DNA from 3 places in the Rahnella variigena genome. Region 3 is predicted to be linked to each of the others. Evidence: predicted binding sites of a transcription regulator. Region 3 holds the regulator's gene; each other region holds the start of a gene.

Region 1 (6,544 bases), 1.7 Mb from region 3:
CAGTTGCCGCTGGCCAAAGAGCAGCGAAAACGTATCCGCTCGCTGCTCGAAGCCCCCTAGCTGGCTGACACCTCCGGCGCTGACGGCGTGACCTGCGGACGCAGGAAAATCGCCGGCACCACCAGCAGCGCCATCACCCAGAATAATCCCGCGTGCAGATGTTCGAACAGGAAGCCGGACACCATGGTCATCACCGCCACACCGCCGCCCATTGCCAGCGCGGAATACACCGATTGCAGGCGGATAACCTGATCTCGCGGACGCGCCGCGATAAACCGCATCCCCGCCAGATGGCAAACCGTGAAGGTACCGCAGTGCAAAATCTGAATCACGATCAGCCACGGTAATGCGGTAAATGCGCCCATCATGCCCCAGCGCACCACGCCACACACGGCGGATAGCAGCAACATATCGCGCGCCGACCAGCGGCTGAACAGCTGTTTACTGAAAGTGAAGACCAGCACTTCAGCGACCACGCCAAGCGACCATAAATAGCCGATGGTGGTCGAAGAATACCCGATATCCTGCCAGTAAATCGCGCTGAAACCGTAGTATGCGGCGTGTGCGCCCTGTAATAACGTTACGCATAACAGGAACCGCCAGACCGGTTTTTCGCCGAGTAATGCTTTCCACGAAATGGCCGGCGCACCGCTGGTTCGCGGTTCTCCCACCGGTTTTACGCTTGGGCGCAGTAACATGCCAAGCAACATGGCTGCCACGCCTGCGGTCAGCGTATAGAGGATCGCGTTGTGTCCGTAGACCTCCACCAGTTTACCGGTGACCGCCGAGCCAATCACAAAGGCAATCGACCCCCAGACGCGTACTTTGCCGTAATCCATATTGATCTGGCGTTGCAGCGTACCGGCCAGCGCATCGGTCAGCGGAACCAGCGGACCAAAGAACAGGCTGAAACCGGCAATGTTGATCATCAGCCACGCCCAGCCGTTGCCAAACCAGAACCCGACGGCAAACGCCAGCGTGAGCAACGCGAGGATGCGCAAACCGGTGATGAGATGCGAAGGGTCTTTGATGGAGGGCGAAATGATTAACGTGCCAAGAAAACGGGCGACTAAACCGGCGCCGAGCAACAGGCCAATGCTTTCGGAGGAAATACCCTCGCCTTTAAGCCATAAGCCCCAGAAGGGAAGAAAAATACCGTAACTGAAAAAATAGGTGAAATAACTGAGTGCAAGCCAGCGCGTGGAACGCAATTCCATAAATCCTCCGGTGTGAGGCCAATACTTTGACAAAGCTCACAATCGCTAGCAATCCGCAGACGCTTTCATACTCCAGTAATGTCTGCCAGCTCACAAATTCTGATACATGCCCATAAAAAAACCCGCCGGAGCGGGTTTTAGCAGCTTTACGTCTTCGCAAATATTACGCGTAAACCGGGAAGCGTGCACAGATGTCGAGAACTTTCTGTTTAACGCGTTCGATAGTGCCTTCGTCGTTCACGTTGTCCAGCACGTCGCAGATCCAGCCAGCCAGTTCACGCGCTTCAGCTTCTTTAAAGCCGCGACGGGTGATAGCCGGAGTACCGATACGCACGCCGGAAGTCACGAACGGGCTTTTCGGATCGTTAGGCACGCTGTTTTTGTTCACAGTAATGTTAGCACGACCCAGTGCGGCATCGGCTTCTTTACCGGTCAGGTTTTTATCAACCAGATCCATCAGGAACAGGTGATTGTGCGTACCGCCGGAAACCACTTTGTAGCCACGTTCCAGAACCACAGCGACCATTGCCTGAGCATTTTTAGCCACTTGCTGCTGGTAGGTTTTGAACTCAGGTTCCATCGCTTCTTTCAGTGCTACCGCTTTACCGGCAATCACGTGCATCAGCGGGCCGCCCTGGCCACCAGGGAAGACAGCGGAGTTCAGTTTTTTATAGAACTCTTCGTCACCGCCTTTCGCCAGAATCAGACCGCCGCGTGGGCCAGCCAGCGTTTTGTGCGTGGTGGTGGTCACGATGTGTGCGTGCGGAACCGGGTTCGGATAAACGCCCGCAGCAATCAGACCGGCAACGTGTGCCATGTCGACGAAGAAGTAAGCGCCAACGCTGTCGGCGATTTCACGCATTTTTGCCCAGTCAACGATACCGGAGAACGCGGAGAAGCCGCCGATGATCATTTTTGGTTTGTGCGCTTCGGCCTGACGTTTTACGTCGTCATAATCGATGTCGCCGCTTTCGTCGATGCCGTAAGGTACGACGTTGTACAGTTTACCGGACAGGTTAACCGGTGAACCGTGCGTCAGGTGACCGCCATGGCCGAGGTTCATCCCCAGAATGGTGTCGCCCGGTTGCAGCAGTGCGGTGTAAACCGCGAAGTTTGCCTGCGAGCCGGAGTGTGGCTGAACGTTAGCGAAATCTGCACCGAACAATTCTTTTGCACGGTCGATGGCCAGTTGTTCAACGATGTCGACGTACTCACAACCACCGTAGTAACGTTTGCCCGGGTAGCCTTCGGCATATTTGTTGGTCAGCTGCGAACCCTGAGCCTGCATAACGCGCGGGCTGGTATAGTTTTCTGACGCAATCAGCTCGATATGTTCTTCCTGACGAACAACTTCTTTTTCCATTGCTGCCCACAGCTCAGCATCATAATCGGCAATGTTCATTTCACGCTTTAACATCCGCATCTCCTGACTCAACAAACTAAAAATAAAAGCCCCTTCCGGGTTCTGCGCAACAGTGTAAATGTTTAAGCGCCCTTCGGATAGGGTCAGTTTGAGGTTTTTAGGCAAACGATTGGCTCCAGATACAGCAAGGCTTTGATCTGCGAACATCTGCCCGTAATCAAGGGATAAATATTCATCTGAACATGTACAAATTTCAGCTTTGTGACTCAGCCCCCATCGCACTGCTCCATCACACTCTTCACCTTAAAAGCCCTTACCCCTTTAGGGGGGTTTACAGAAATTGTGGGTTTATATAAGATGCATTTAAAATACATGTTTAATGAAATCGACAAAGACACGGAGTTCACTATGCTTGATTCAGCCACTATCGCTACCGTTAAATCCACTATTCCTTTGCTCGCAGCGACCGGTCCAAAACTGACCGCGCACTTCTACGACCGCATGTTCGAGCACAATCCCGAGCTCAAAGACATCTTCAATATGAGCAATCAGCGCAACGGCGATCAGCGTCAGGCGCTGTTTGATGCCATCTGTGCTTACGCCGCCAATATCGAAAATCTGGCGGCATTATTACCTGCGGTGGAGCGCATTGCGCAAAAGCACACCAGCTTCACCATTCAGCCGGATCAATACAACATTGTCGGTGAACACCTGCTGGCAACGCTGGATGAAATGTTAAGCCCGGGTCAGGAAGTGCTGGATGCGTGGGGCAAAGCCTACGGCGTGCTGGCGAATGTGTTTATCAACCGTGAAGCAGAGATTTATCAGGACAGCGCAGAAAAAACCGGTGGCTGGCGCGGTACGCGTGAATTCCGCATCGCCGAAAAACAACCGCAAAGTGAACTGATCACCTCTTTCCTGCTGGAACCTGTCGATGGATTGCCGGTGGTGGATTTCCAGCCGGGACAATATCTGGCGGTGTATATCCGTGATGCGTCGCTGGAAAATCAGGAAATCCGTCAGTATTCCCTGACCCAGGCGCCGAACGGTAAAACCTACCGCATTGCCGTAAAACGCGAAGGCCAGGGCGCGGTATCCAACTTCCTGCATCACTTTGCGCAGCCGGGCGACATCATTCATCTTGCAGCCCCGCACGGCGATTTCTTTATGGATATCAGCGATACCACGCCGGTCGCGCTGATTTCTGCCGGTGTCGGTCAGACCCCGATGTTAGGTATGCTCAATACGCTGGCAGAACGCGGACATCATGCGCCGGTACAATGGCTGCACGCGGCGGAAAACGGCGCGGTTCATGCGTTTGCCGGTGAAGTGAAAAGCGCGCAGAAAAACCTGCCGCAGCTGGAAAGCCATGTCTGGTATAACCAGCCACAGGCAAATGATTTACCGGGAGAGGACTTTCAGTATCAGGGTCTGATGGATCTGAGCAAAGTCAGCGAACAGCTGAATGATCCAGCCATGCATTTCTACCTGTGCGGTCCCGTCGGCTTTATGCAGTTCGCGGCCAAACAGTTGCTGGCGATGAACATCAGCGAAGCGAATATTCACTACGAATGCTTCGGTCCGCATAAAGTCATTTAATTCCTGCCCTGAAAAGAAAAAGGCTGACACATAATGTCAGCCTTTTTTATTGCTGCGTCAGCAGGGATTAATGACGACGGCGACGACGAATAAACAGCAGTGCAATCAGCAGGATAACGAGCAGTCCTGCAATGCCCATTCCCCAATGCGCCAGCTCCAGCAACGGCGAAGGTTTACCGCCAGCGCGCAGTTCTTTCACCCGCTGTGGCGTCACACTCGCCTGATCGTTACCAAATTGCTGCAATAACTGATTACTCAGCGTGGCCACCTGCGTATCTGACAGCAAATGATCAAACGCCGGCATCGCCACATCTTTGCTTTCCGCGCCGCGCTGCACGCCATGCAAAATCGCCATCACCAGATTGTCGCTGTTCAGATGCCCCAGCGCAGTGTTGTTGATGAGCGACGGTAAGCCGCCGTCCTTGCTGCCACGACCGTCCGGCTGATGGCAACTGGCGCAATAGCCGTCATACACCTGCCAGCCGGTCATCTTGTCAGCATCAGCAGGACGCGGAACGCCACGCAAAGTATCGACATAATTCGCCGGTGAGCCGAACTGGTCCGCAGCCCTCGCCTGCCCTTGCTGACTGACCGGCGTGGTTTGTTTCAGCCACACGGCAATCGCCTGCAAATCACTGTCGCTCAGATGGCTGAGGCTGTGGTCGATCGCTTCTGCCATCGGCCCTGCCGCCTGCGCCTTGCCCGGCGCATGACCGGTTTTCAGGTAAGCGGCGATTTCATCCGTGCTCCAGTTACCTGTTCCGCTGACCGCGTCCGACGTAATGTTCGGAGCAAACCAGGTGCCCAGACTGCTGCCGCCCAGCGCTTTATCGCCCTGCTCCGCCATCAGCGCATTACGCGGCGTATGGCAGGTGCTGCAGTGCGCCAGCGCTTCGCCAAGATACGCGCCACGGTTAACCTGATCGCTTTTCGACGGATCGGCTTTAAACGCGCCTTTCTCGAGGAACAGCAGATTCCAGCCAGCCATCGACAAACGCACGTTGAACGGGAACGGCAGTGCGGTCGGCGTTGACGGGGTATCCACCGGTTGCACGCCCTGTATAAAATAAGCGTACAGCGCTTTCATGTCGTCATCGCTGATTTTGGCATAAGACGTGTACGGCATCGCCGGATACAGATTCGCACCGTCGCCGCGCACACCGTCACGCACCGCGTGTTCAAACTGCTCCAGCGTGTAATTGCCGATACCGTCTTTTTTAGATGGCGTGATGTTGCTCGAATAAATGGTGCCCAGCGGCGTTGCCAGCCCGAGGCCACCGGCAAACGGTTTGCCGCCTTCGGTGGAATGGCAGGCTACGCAGTCACCGGCTATCGCGACGTATTCGCCTTTTTTTATCAGCGCATCCTGTTCCGGCGATAGCGCGGCGTAAGCCGTGCCTGCCATCAGGCTCAGGCCAAAGGCCAGCAATGCGCCCGTCAGACGTTTTTGAGATAAACGATTCAGAGTCATGTCAGTCAGCCTATAGCGCAGTTTTGGCAAGATGATCAGCGGTACGTAACGCCAGTGCAACGGCGGTCAGCGTGGAGTTGACCGTGGCCGACGTCGGCATCACGCCGGTACTGGTGATGAACAGATTTTCGTGATCATGGGTGCGTCCGAACGCATCCACCACGGAGTCTTTCGGGTCATGCCCCATGCTCATCGTGCCGGTAATGTGCTGGTTGTTGCCGTAAACGCCCGGCTTACTGAAACGCAAATTGGTGCCGCCCATCAGTCTGGCGATCTCGGTATATTCCTTCACAGCTCGCGCCATACCGCGATGCACGTAATCGTCCATGTGATAAATCGCTGCCGGTTTAGGGATACCCAGTTTGTCTTTTTTGTCGCTGAGAATGATGCGGTTATCGTAGTTTGGCAGCTGTTCCATCACGTTTTTCAGGCTGGTCTGGTGCGACGCACGGCGACGGATTTCGTTATCCAGACTGATGCCGTAAACGCCTTCCGCCAGCAAATCCTGCGTCACTGACTGCACTTGTGAAGAGTTGGCGATATCGATACGGAACGAGGCGTAATCTTTGCGGAAATCACCGTCGCGCAGGCTGTTGATGGACGCCGGACTCATTGGGCCGCGCCCCGCCCACAGAGGTTCTTCAGTTTCAAACGTCAGCGAGTTACTTGGGTGATCCATCAGGTGACGCCCGACAGTGCCGGAACTGTTTGCCAGTCCGTCCGGGTATTTATCGCTGGCGGAAATCAGCAGCAGTTTCGGGCTTTCGATGCCGTTGGCAGCCAGAACGAAGTTTTTCGCCGTAACTTTATGCTCACCTTTATCGGGATCGTAATAATGTGCGGCGACAATACGCCCCTTTTCGTCATGCTCGAGGCGATACACCACCGCGCTGG
Region 2 (6,544 bases), 1.4 Mb from region 3:
CGGCGAACTGGATCTGGCGCTCACCGCCCTGCCCGCCGACGCCGTGCCTTCCATCGCCTCGTTACTGCTGTTCAGTCATCCGCTGTGCGTGGTGGTGCCGCGCACGCCGCACTGGCTGAACCGCACGCGCATCGGGTTCAGTGATCTGGCTGATGAAAGTATTCTGATTTATAACGAAGATTTTGCACTGTATCGCCAGCTGATGGATGCGTTTTCCGCTCACGGTTTTACGCCCAAAATTGCCGCACGCAGCGGTCAGTGGGATTTCTTAGCCGCGATGGTGCAAACCGGCATGGGCGTGGCGATTTTGCCGGAACCTGTCTGTCAGCGGCTGGATAAAAACGCGCTGATGTGGCTGCCGCTGGATCCGCTGATGCCGTGGCAACTGGGGCTTATCTGGCATCAGGGCAGTTATCTTTCACACAGCGCCCAGGCGTGGATCACGCTGTGCAGGGATTACTGGAAATAGCGGGAAGTGGTGGGAAGTGGCGCTAAATAAAAAAACCGCGTGAACTTTGCAGCGCACGCGGTTTTATTTCTGACAGAAGTTAAACTTCTTTTTCTACAAGAAGCGCTTCAAGTAAATCGAGATCATGCAGCAGTTTTTGCAGCGTCTCATTACTGATTTTCTGCGTGGCGCGCAGGTGATACAGCTCACCACGTTCAGCGCGCAGCGCAGTCAGACGGAAGCGACGCTCGAGGTTTTCCAGCTTCAGCGCGGTTTCCATATCATCGCGGTTGGCCGTGCGTCGTCGCAGAGTCCCGATAACCCGCGAGCTGATTTCCTTCAGCGTCTGCTCGTCGATGTTTTCTTCGGTATCTGCTGCCAGACGTTCCTCCATCTTATGCAGGCTTTCTATCGCCACTTCCGCCGCGATAGATTTCGCCATGCGTTCTTCTTCGCGGTACGCGGTACCATCCGCCACCACCACGCCTTTAAGCAGGAACGGCAAGGCAATCACGCCCGCAATCAGCGAGAACAGAATGACACCGGTCGCCAGGAACACCAGCTGATAGCGCGACGGGAACGCCGAACCATCGGCGAGGAACAGCGGAATTGACAGCACACCCGCCAGCGTAATCGCCCCGCGCACACCGGCGAAGGATGCCACCCACAGCTCACGCGTACTGTAGCTGCCAAACAGCAGCGGTTTCTTTTTCAGGAAACGGTTGCTGAAATTTTTCATCACCCACAGCCAGACGAAACGCAGGATCAGCAGTGCAAAGTAGATAATCCCGACGTCTGCGAACAGATGCCACGTCACGATAGACGGATCGTGTGTCGCCTGATCAATTGAGTTCTCAAGGATGCCCGGCAATTGCAGGCCCAGCATGATGAACACCATGCCGTTGAACACAAATTCCAGCATCGCCCAGACGCTGTTGGCACGCAGACGCATCGCCAGGGGTGCGTTACGGATAATGCCCGACTGGCTGATGGTCATACCGGCGGCCACTGCGGCCAGAATGCCCGATACGCCAATGTGTTCGGCAATCAGATAAGAGGCAAAAGGCAGCAGCAACAGGAAGACGATTTGCGTTGCCGGATCATCACCGCTCCAGCGGCTCATGATACGCAGCGATTTACTGTACAACCAGGTCACCGCCACACCGGCCATCAGGCCACCGATCGCCACTTTAAGGAACTCAACGCTGGCCCCGCCGACGGTAAAGATCATCGTACCCATCGCCACAGCGATAGCGAATTTCAGCGACACCAGACCGGACGCGTCATTCATCAGCGCTTCACCTTCCAGCACGCTCATGATCGACTTCGGAATACGGCCCTTGCCGACAATCCCGCCTAATGCCACGGCATCGGTGGGTGAAAGCACCGCAGCCAGCGCGAACGCAGCCACCAGCGGAATATCCGGCACCATCATATAAATCAGATAACCGATACCGACCACGGTGAGTAATACCAGCACCAGCGCCAGCCCAAGAATTTCGCGACCGTGGTGGAGGAATTCACGGGTCGGGGTTTTCCAGCCATCGGCGAACAGCAATGGCGGGATGAACAGAACGAGAAACAGTTCCGGATCGAAGTCCACGTGCAGGCCAAAATTGGGCCATGCCAGCAAAGCACCGACGGCAATCTGCATTAATGGAAGAGGAACCTGAAACGGCAACATTCTGGTGACGACACCGGACAGCGACACCACCAGAATCAAAATCAGAATGGTAAAGAATATTTCCATGCTTTCCTTAGACTCTTGTTTTTATGAATTTCAGCCAGACACAGGTGAGTGAGTCCGGAGCGAACCTTGAAATAGTAGATCAAAAGGGGATGAGATTTAAATCAGTGCGTGCGGTTACCTCAGAGAGGTTCTTGCTTCTCACCTTTCTCCGGAGCCGGAATGAAGGGTTTTTCTTGCTCCTCCCCCTGCGAAGGGGGAGGTCGGGAGGGGGTTTTAATGACAAATTCCATGCAAAAGCATACTTCAACCTACTGATTCGCCATTAATACCCCACCCCAACCCTCCCCTTCGCAGGGGAGGGAGTAATTCGGCCTGGCATCAAATCGCCCAGCCGCCCGCATAAAACACCACCAGCGCCACGGCGATCACCACCGTGCCCACGTTCAGCTTCCGCCATTCGCCGGAGAAAATACGGCCAATCACCAGCGAGCTGAAACCGAGCATAATGCCGGTCACGATGTTACAGGTCAGCACGATAAACACCGCGCACAGCAATCCTGACATCGCATCGACGAAATCGGTGAAATCCAGTTTGGTCACGTTGCTGAGCATCAGCAGACCCACGTACATCAGTGCCGGTGCGGTAGCGTATGCCGGCACCAGATAAGACAACGGAGACAGGAACAACATCAGCAGGAACAGCACGCCGACGACCGTCGCGGTCAGGCCGGTTTTGCCGCCCGCTGCAGTACCGGCTGCCGATTCGATGTAAACCGCTGCCGGTGATGCGCCAACCAGTGAGGCGAAAATGCTGCTCACGGAGTCTGCGGTCAGCGCTTTGCCGCCGCTGATGATCTGGCCGTTTTCATCCAGTAAATTTGCCTGACCTGCCACTGCGCGGATGGTGCCGGTAGCATCAAACACCGCGGTCATCACCAGCGCCAGAACGCTTGGTAATACTGCCGCTTTCAGCGCGCCCATGATGTCGAGATCGAAAATCACCGATTTGCCGTCAGCACCTGCCAGAGAAGGCATCGCGAACAAACCCTGATATTTCACGGCAGGATCGAAAATCAGACCAATAATGGAAATCGCGATAATCACCAGCAAAATGCCGCCGGGCACACGCAGTTTCTCAAGGCCAAAAATCACCGCCAGTCCGAGCAATGTCATGATCACCGGGAAAGAAGTAAAGGCGCCGAGCGCGACAGGTAAACCGTCCAGCGGGTTTTTCACCACCAGACCGACGCCGTTGGCCGCGATCAGCAACAGGAACAGGCCGATACCGATGCCGGTTCCGTGCGCAACGCCCGTTGGCAGGTTGCGCAAAATCCACGACCGGATGCCGGTCATCGAGATAATGGTGAACAATACGCCCATCAGGAATACCGCGCCGAGGGCAACCGGCACGCTGATGTGCTGGCCGAGCACCAGACTAAAGGCGGTAAAGGCAGTCAGAGAGATGGCGCAACCAATAGCCAGCGGCAGATTAGCCCACAGCCCCATCAGCAGGGAGCCGAAACCGGCCACCAGGCAGGTCGCGACAAACACGGCGCTTGGCGAGAAACCCGCTTTGCCGAGCATTGATGGCACAACGATGACCGAATACACCATCGCCAGAAACGTCGTTAAGCCGGCGATCACTTCCTGGCGAACGTTACTGCCACGCGCACTGATTTTGAAAAAAGCATCAAACGGGCCCTTTGGCGCAACGGCGCTGCCCGTCTGAGTGTGTTGACTCGACATGAAAATTCCTCTGAATGTCTCTGCTGATTAGCCGGCGTGGTCATTATGAAACCGTTTCTGCACGTTCACTTCCCTATTTGTCGCCTGAAATCGCCGAAACGGGCGTCAGAACGGCAAGGCAAACGTTTAACTCGCATCGCGTATGGCGGGACAAAAATTAACGCAAACGATTATCCGGCCTTTAACCTCACCTTTTCAACTGCGAATGACGACAATTTACCGTTGTCTGGTCAATAAAAACGCGGTTGTGGTGCAAATCTGTCCGTCTGGCGATTTGCTGTGCGGTAACGGTTGCGCACGCGCTTCGCGGCGATGAGAAAGAGAGACAGCAAATCAGGATGAATAGGCTATGCCGGGAGGTAAAAGACCGGAGATAAAAATAACAGGACGTTTATTAAGGTTTATTTTCTGATGGCGTTCATTGCGCAAATTTCACACCCGCAAAGAGCCCGCTATGAAATATAAAAAGGGAATACGTTCCGGCGATAAAAAACCAAAACGTTTCCCTTTATATTTTCCGCTGACTTAAAAACAATTAACGCAGGATATTCAAAGGGCCACCGGTTTCCAGAGCCCGCTGATAAGCCGGTCGGGCTGTCACATTGGAAAGCCATGCATTTAAATGTGGGTATTTTCCCAGACCGGTACGGGCGTTTATTGCTTCTACCGGGAAACTCATTTGAATGTCCGCTGCGCTGAACTGATAACCCGCGAAATAAGGATGCGTGGTCAGATGTTGTTCCAGATAATCCATATGGGTATAAATCTGTTTATCCAGATAGTTTTTCTGCACGCCCTGTCCGATCGCACCGGCAATCGGGCGGATCAGCCACGGCATTGGCGGCTTGCCTAAACGGCTGAAAATCAGCTTCATGACCAGCAGCGGCATCAGCGAACCTTCCGCATAATGCATCCAGTAGCGATACTGCTGGCGCTCCGCGAACGCCGTCGGTTTCAGCGTGCCTGCCTCATCGTACACTTCCTGCAGATACTCAATAATGGCGCCGGATTCCGCAAGGATCATGCCGTTATCTTCCAGTACCGGTGATTTGCCGAGAGGATGCACCTTTTTCAGCGATTCCGGTGCCAGCATGGATTTCTTATCACGTTGATACTGTTTGATTTCATAAGGTACGCTCAGTTCTTCGAGCATCCATAAGATTCGCTGTGATCGGGAGTTATCCAAATGATGAACTGTTAACATAAACGTCTTCTGCCCTGTCGTATTTAATTATTTGTTAACTATAGACAACGGTTTCGCAGGCCGTATCACATTCGTTTAAAAACCCTTTCTTTTATCCGGATTAATACCGCCAAAATCTTTTTATTTGATTAAAATCACTTACGGATTAATCTTAATTACACGAAAAAAATTATCGTAACTTCATTCGCCTTTAATAATTCTTAATGCCATTATCGCCGGATAAAAATCAGCCCGTCGCTTTCGACTCTATGTTTGTGGAGCCTTACATGTTTTCCAGTAATTACAACAATGTGCTTGTCATGTTTTCGTTCATTGTTGCAATGCTTGCCTCTTATACCGCGCTTGATATGGCTGGCCGGGTTGCCACCACGGAGGGAAGGGCTTCCCGGCTTTGGTTAATTGGTGGTGCCATTGCAATGGGCATCGGTATCTGGTCCATGCATTTCATCGGCATGCTGGCTTTTAATTCCTCTATGCCAATGGGTTACGACCCGGTCATTACATTGCTTTCCATGCTGATTGCGATTATTTCCTCGGCGTTTGCGCTCTGGCTGGTATGCCTGCATGAGTTGCCGCTGCGGCGATTGCTGGCGGGCGCGTTACTGATGGGTGGCGGCATTGCGGCCATGCATTACACCGGAATGTCAGCGATGCTGATGATGCCGCCGATTGTTTATGACTTCCGCTGGGTCACATTATCCGTCGTGGTCGCCATTGTTGCCTCCGGCGCAGCACTGTGGATGGCGTTCCATCTGCGCCAGCAATCGCCGAATGTGCGTCTGTTGCGCATCAGTGCCGCCGTGGTGATGGGCACGGCGATTGTTGGTATGCACTATATCGGTATGGCCGCTGCGCAATTCCCCATGGACAGCCATAGCATGGCGGCCTTCAGCGGCGTGGATAACAACTGGCTGGCGCTGCTGGTGATTGTGGTGACGCTGGCTATTCTGGCGATCACCCTGATTATTTCTATTCTTGATGGCCGGATGCAGGCGCGCACGTCGATTCTGGCGTCGTCGCTGGCGCAGGCTAACCGCGAGCTGACTCAGCTGGCGCTGCACGACAATCTCACCCGTTTGCCGAACCGCCTGTTGCTGGAAGATCGCCTCAGCCAGGCGTTTCAGAAAGCCTCGCGGGGAGAATCTCAGTTTGCGGTGCTGTTTATAGATCTCGACGGGTTCAAAGCCGTTAACGATGCTTTTGGCCATCACATCGGCGATCAGCTGTTAATTTCTGTCACTGAGCGGCTGAAATCCCAGCTGCGCGCGACAGACACGCTGGCACGTCTCGGCGGTGATGAATTTGTCCTGCTGGTGGAAATCGCTGAACCGACAGACGCTTCTCAGTTAGCCGATAAACTGGTGCATCTGATTGCCCGTCCGTTTTACGTGTCCCGCTACGAACTGCTGGTGTCCGCCAGTGTCGGTATCGCGGTATATCCGGGCGACGGCGAAAA
Region 3 (6,544 bases):
CATTCCCACCAACCATCCATATAGCTTTCACCCAGACCCAGAGAACCTTCCTGTAAAACACGCTTAAAAAAGTCAGTGTTTTTTACTTTAAGGTCGAAAGGGCGATTACCATTTACCTGGATGTCTGCCATCGCCAGCATTTCACTGGCTATCCGATACCACTGATTATCCTGAATGCTTAGGTCTTCTATACACGATGAACTCATAGCTTCTCCATCACTTTCTCTTCTGACTTATTAACCTGCCGGGAAAAGCAAAGGCTATTTTTTGCAGGTCTTTATGAGAACAGACGACTAGCGCCTCGTCCGATATCCGACACCAACAGAGGAAATTTAGAAGAACGCCTGCGGGCACAAGTCACGCAGGAAAATCATCCTTGAAAAACGTACTAGAAAAAATAGTGTGACGCATTCCGCGCGTCCGGTTTAAGTATGTAATAAAAGTTTTGTAAAAATGCTATTTTATTGGGTTTTGTTGAGTATAGGCTCGCCGGCAGGCATTCTCAATAGTTAATCGTCACGAATGAAAATGACCAGTAAGTGATTGTAACTTATGGTCATTATAACGATTAACTTTCAAGGCTTACTCAGGCTTCCTGCTCCGACTTTTGCTCTGTATATTGCGGATTTTTGTGCCGCACAGACATCCACCGGCCCAAAACTACCAACAATAGTGTAGACAGCATGGTGGTGACTGTCGCTATTAATGGTTGCGCAATAAATGCGGAAACCAGCAAACTGGCGAGGAAACACAATCCCAATTGCAGGGTATTTTGCAACGCAGCCGCTTTCCCTGTATTAGCAGGAAATGGCATTAATGCATTTGCCACAACAATTGGATAGATTGCGCCATTCACCAGAGCCATGAAACAGAACGGGATCAACAAGCTCACCAACCCGGCATCAGTGAACATGGCGACACAGAACAGACCCGTAACACTCAGACCATATCCTGTCAGCAGCCAGGGTAAAATTTTATTCCCATCTACCTTACTGATAAGCAACCGGCAGCCGAAACCACCGAGCAGGAAAGCGATGGTCTGCGGAACATAGCTCAGGCCAATCACGCCCGGCGAATAACCCATATCACTCAGAATAAACGGTGAACCTGTCAGCCAGGCAAAGAAACCGGCGGAACAGGCAGCGTAAATCATGACATTACCGCTGTAAACGCGCGACTTCAGCAACGTGCCAAAGCCCGCTTTTTCGTCAGATTTGTGTTCTGCCGGCTTATTTTCCCGCAGCGTGAAGGTGGCGATAAGCAACAGGGCGGCGACCGCAGTCAGCAGGGCAAATATCGCTTCCCAGTCAAAATGATTGAGCACCCAGGCGCCAAGCAAAGGAGCCAGCGCCGGCGAAAGTGCCACTAAAGGCATAATGCTGGCGAAGGTTTTTTTAGCGACATCCGCTGAAAAACGGTCCACCACGATTGCCTGCCAGGTCACTGCGGCGGCACAGACGCCCATGGCCTGTAAGAAACGCAGCGCCAGAAGGGCGCGCACGTTCTCGACCCAAATCACGCCCAGGCAGCCGACGGCAAACAGTGTCAGACCGAGCAGTAAAACCGGTTTGCGGCCAATGCGGTCTGACAGCGGTCCCCACAGCAATTGTCCGATGGCGAATCCGCCGAGAAAAATACTCAGGCTGGCGCTGATCATTCCCGGACTGGTCATCAGGCTAGTTTGCATTGCGCTGAACGCAGGAAGGTACATATCTGTGGCTAAAAAGCCGAGCATGCTCAGGCCAGCCAGATAGAGCATAAATCCAAAGGAGGGTTTCATTATTATCTCGTTAATTTATTTATTGCAGATGATTTGATGCAGGGATCTGTTCGGAGGCAGATTTTAACGCTTTGATAACAGCGTTGTGAAACGTTAATATTTGCACTCTGCTATCAAAAATATTGAAGGCTAAAATATGTGGTCAGAATACGCTCTGGAAGTCGTTGATGCGGTGGCAAGAACCGGAAGCTTCAGTGCGGCGGCACAGGATCTACATCGGGTGCCTTCTGCCATCAGCTATACCGTTCGTCAGCTCGAACAATGGCTGGCGGTGCCCTTGTTTGAACGTCGACACCGCGACGTCGTTTTAACGCCAGCGGGCAAAGTTTTCGTTGATGAAGCGCGGGTTCTGATAAAAAAAATGATAGCTACACGACGCCAGTGTCAGCAGGTTGCCAACGGCTGGCGGGGCGAGTTACGTATTGCTGTCGACAGAATTGTTAAACCGGCAAGAACCCGGCGTCTGGTGCTGGATTTCTATCGTCATTTTCCTGATACGGAACTGATTATTCATTCCGAAGTGTTTAATGGTGTGTGGGACGCACTGGTTGACGGACGTGCTGATGTGGCAATCGGTGCGACGCGGGCGATACCGGTTGGTGGTCGTTTCAGTTTTCGCGACATGGGGTTTATGGACTGGCACTGCGTGGTCAGCCCGCAGCATCCGCTGGCGCAGTTACCGGGTGCGCTCAGTGATGACCAGCTCAGGCCTTATCCCGCATTGTGTCTTGAAGATACCTCGCGGACGTTGCCCAAGCGTGATACCTGGACACTCGATAACCAGCGGCGTCTGGTTGTGCCGGACTGGACCTGCGCGCTTGAATGTCTGAGTGAAGGTTTATGTGTGGGAATGATGCCGGTACATCGCGTGAGCCATCGCATTGAGCAGCAGACATTGCAGGTTCTGGCGCTGGAGAATACCTTCCCTGACAGCCCGTGTTGCCTGACGTGGGACCAGAGTAATCCGTCACCTTCACTGGCGTGGTTGCTGGAATATATGGGTGATACAGAAACGATGAACCGTGAATGGTTGCGGGACTGAGAAATAAAACGCCTGCAAAAGCAGGCGTTATAAAAGATTAAAGGCAAACATTAACGGCGATAGTCACGGTACGGGCCATCGGCCACCGAACGACGCTCAACCAGTTTCGGATGCACCTCGATGGTCTGTGATTCTTCACGTTTGCTGACGATGCGGTCGAGCAACATAGTAAAGGCCATCTCACCCAACCGTTCTTTCGGCTGATGGACGGTCGTCAGTGCCGGAGAGAAGTACCGCGCATTACGCACGTTATCGTAACCAATCACCGAAATATCTTGCGGGACGCGCAATCCGAGTTCATCAGCGGCGCAAATTGCGCCCATCGCCATGACATCACCCCCGCAGAAGACGGCGGTGGGGCGTTGTTTCTGCATCAGAATCTTATGCATCGCCTGATAACCTGACTCCGGCTCGAAATCGCCCTGAACCACCCATTCTTCGCGAAGCGGGATATTGGCTTCCGTCAGCGCTTTGACAAAACCCTGGAAACGACCGCCGCCGGTGTTACGCGCCAGTTGTCCCGGGATCACGCCAATATCACGATGCCCGCGTTCGATCAGATAGCGTCCGGCCATATATCCGCCTTCGAAAGCATTGTCGATAATGCTGTCGGTGAAGTTTTTGCGCGCTTCGCCCCAGTCCATGACCACCATCGGAATCGAACGATACTCTTCAAGCATATTAAGTAATTCATCAGGGTATTCCGCGCACATGACCAGCAGACCATCGACGCGTTTTTGCGCCAGCATTTGCAGATAGGCCTGTTGTTTTTCCAGATTATTGTGCGAGTTACACAAGATCAGCGTATAGCCTTTGGAGAAGCAGCTGTTCTCGACGGCTTCAATCACCTCGGCGAAATAGGGCGCTTCACTGGAGGTTGCCAGCAGACCAATCGTCTTGGTGTTATTCACTTTAAGACTACGGGCTACGGCACTCGGCGAATAATGTAGCTCTTTAATGGCAAGCAGCACCGCTTCCCTGGTTTCTTCGGCGACGAAACGTGTTTTATTGATGACGTGCGACACGGTTGTAGTGGAAACGCCAGCGCGCTTTGCGACATCTTTAATCGTTGCCATGTAAAGAATGACTCCTGAACTTCCGTGCTTCAGCACGTTAGCATTATGTTAATCGTTTGCTTGCGCTGATTACACTGCGGACATCTAAAAGGGCAGTGTAATCATTGGGTGGATTCTTCAGAATGAGGCGTGAAATGCTCTCGGGTGAAATCGACCGGCACACAGGCGTGTTAACCGACAATTTTCTCTTATAATGCATGAAAGTGGAAGTAAAATTGTCATGTTCACATTTTCATTCAGCAGAAGATTTTAAAAGTGAATTATGCGAAAATGCGTTGGCACACATTTAGTGTGGCTAAAAGAAACGCCACAACTTGATCCGAAAGGGGGTTTGATGGACAGCAACCTGAAATTATCGTTGATCACCACGGTATGCGCTTTGCTCATGATTATCGCTTTCAGCTTCACGGCAGTGATGAACTAATCTGGCACTAAGACAGTAGTGAGACGCAACAAAAAAGGGCGATACCTTTCACAGGAATCGCCCTTTTCAATTTTACGCAGTGACCGTTACCGCCGATACTCTTCCCTGCAGAAACTCTTCGTTAAGTGCTATTCAATGGCTGATTAGCGAAACTTCAGACTTAACGAATTGTTTATTATCGGATTGTTTTTGGGGTCATTACCCGACGTGCGCCAACATAGTGGTCTTGCCAGTAATCATCGCCCAGTGAGGTGATTTTGATGTCTTCACCGGTTCTTGGCGACTGAATGAATTTGCCGTTGCCAACATAAACACCCACATGATCCGCTGCGCCGCGGTTGTTGATTCTGAAGAACACCAGATCACCGCTTTCAAGTTCGCCGCGTTTCACCGGCGCTGCATCGCGCAGGTGGTACATCTCGTTTGCCGTGCGCGGCATTTTAATGCGGATCAAATCTTTATAAGCGTAATAGACCAGACCGCTGCAATCAAAACCGGTATTCGGAGAAGTTCCTCCCCAGCGATAAGGTTTGCCGACCTGGTGCATCAGCTTAGTCATCGCCGTTTGTTGTGCGTGCTGATAGCGTTTTTTATGTGTCGCACTCAGCGTAATAGGTTTGGTGTCTTCTTCGCGTAATTTTTTACCTTTACGGTGTCGGCCATACGCTTCTTTCTTGCTGACTTTTTCACTGCTGTTTTTGGCAAGCGCTCGTGATTTAGTGGCTTTATCTGTCTTTTTCTCGGCCCGCGTTGTCCTGAGTGTTTTTTCTTTTTTGCTTTCGGCCCGGGTTGTTTTAACGCTTTTCTCAGAAGTTGTCTTGCGCCTGACCAGTTCGGTGCTGCTGACCTTCTTCGATTTTGATGTTTTTTCCTGAGTCTTTTTCTCTGTCACCGGTGCGACTTTTGTTTTTTTACTGGTTTTCGCAGCCACTGTTTTTCGCTTTCGCCTTTCTTCCGGCGTCAGGGAATTAACATGACTCTTTCGCTGATCGGCAGAGACGCGGGTCTGTGGCGACGCATGAGCCATATTAAGAAACAGCTGGGTAAAGAGCAGCACAAAAAGCGTGAACAGTAAGCGCATAGCTTCGTTACCATGAGTGGTTGGGTTAAACATCAGGGATGTCAGAGTATTGCCTAAAAGAACCCGACAAAAAAGCACGAATTGACTCGATTCTAGATCATATTGTGAGAAAAAGTTAATAGCTTTTTTTATGTCGAAATATCCGCCATTTTTAGTCAAAAAAATAACCGTTTTTCATCAGGTTAATATTTGAGATAAAGAATGCGATTTGGCAAATCTGACATTATCGTCGAACGGCAAAAATGTTATTCTCGATGAATCTTTAAATATGTGATGTTCAGCGCAGCCGCCAAAAATTGTTTAATAAAATGCCAGTATTGAGAAAGACCCCACAAAAAATGGCGTTTTTATCTGATGGCTGGCGTCGTTACAATAGAAAGTATTGTGTTTGCGCACCGTTTTTGGGTGCCGCGCGTGATGAGTAATGACCGTGACAGCCTGTACCGGCTTGAGGAAGCAAGAAATGACTACTCCAACTATTGAAAAAATTCAGAAGCAAGTTTCTGAAAACCCGATCCTGCTTTACATGAAAGGTTCTCCAAAGCTGCCAAGCTGCGGTTTTTCCGCTCAGGCTGTTCAGGCGCTTTCAGCCTGTGGCGAACGTTTTGCTTATGTTGATATTTTGCAGAACCCGGATATCCGCGCAGAAATGCCAAAGTTTGCTAACTGGCCAACTTTCCCGCAGTTGTGGGTTGATGGCGAACTGGTCGGCGGTTGTGACATCGTGGTTGAGATGTTCCAGCGCGGCGAACTGCAGCAGCTGATTAAAGAAACTGCTGAAAAATACAAATCTTCTGAAGAGTAATTCTAAGAAGGCCGCCGTCCTTTGAGGAGGGTGAAAACAAAAAGAGCGACATTGCGTCGCTCTTTTTTATGTCTGGATCCAGCCAGCCGTACGGATTACTGCTGATTTTCCTGCTGCGCGGCTTCGTCTTCCGCTTCTTCTGCAGTCAGGGGCAACGGCCAGCCGCCAAGACGCTTCCAGCGGTTCACCAGCTCACAGAACAGCTCAGCAGTGCGTTCTGTGTCATACAGTGCAGAGTGAGCCTGACTGCTGTCAAACACCATTCCCGCGCTGATACAGGCTTTTGCCAGCACCGTTTGCCCGAGCACCAGTCCGCTTAACGCCGCAGTATCAAAT

What was found. The regulator PurR, encoded in region 3, represses purine synthesis genes. The targets are predictions, from matches to a motif close to CANGCAAACGTTTGCNTG.
Region 1: a site for PurR is predicted at 2,739-2,756, ahead of glyA (serine hydroxymethyltransferase). Genes of this name have one in related genera too.
Region 2: a site for PurR is predicted at 4,000-4,017, ahead of CKQ54_RS05300 (NCS2 family permease). Genes of this name have one in related genera too.

The regions. Positions count from the first base shown of each region.
Region 1 is NZ_NSDJ01000001.1:4,251,874-4,258,417, forward strand. It holds gene csiE (stationary phase inducible protein CsiE) at 1-60, shown strand, start outside; gene CKQ54_RS19560 (3-phenylpropionate MFS transporter) at 57-1,217, opposite strand; gene glyA (serine hydroxymethyltransferase) at 1,381-2,634, opposite strand; gene hmpA (NO-inducible flavohemoprotein) at 2,938-4,179, shown strand; gene CKQ54_RS19575 (c-type cytochrome) at 4,247-5,650, opposite strand; gene CKQ54_RS19580 (GMC family oxidoreductase) at 5,661-6,544, opposite strand, start outside.
Region 2 is NZ_NSDJ01000001.1:1,142,653-1,149,196, reverse strand. It holds gene CKQ54_RS05315 (LysR family transcriptional regulator) at 1-469, shown strand, start outside; gene CKQ54_RS05310 (Na+/H+ antiporter) at 549-2,198, opposite strand; gene CKQ54_RS05300 (NCS2 family permease) at 2,517-3,884, opposite strand; gene CKQ54_RS05290 (glutathione S-transferase family protein) at 4,420-5,088, opposite strand; gene CKQ54_RS05285 (putative bifunctional diguanylate cyclase/phosphodiesterase) at 5,355-6,544, shown strand, end outside.
Region 3 is NZ_NSDJ01000001.1:2,542,838-2,549,381, forward strand. It holds gene cfa (cyclopropane fatty acyl phospholipid synthase) at 1-206, opposite strand, end outside; gene punC (purine nucleoside transporter PunC) at 587-1,780, opposite strand; gene punR (DNA-binding transcriptional activator PunR) at 1,917-2,822, shown strand; gene purR (HTH-type transcriptional repressor PurR) at 2,873-3,898, opposite strand; gene cydH (cytochrome bd-I oxidase subunit CydH) at 4,233-4,322, shown strand; gene CKQ54_RS11930 (C40 family peptidase) at 4,498-5,403, opposite strand; gene CKQ54_RS25990 (hypothetical protein) at 5,758-5,886, shown strand; gene CKQ54_RS11935 (Grx4 family monothiol glutaredoxin) at 5,867-6,208, shown strand; gene rnt (ribonuclease T) at 6,304-6,544, opposite strand, start outside.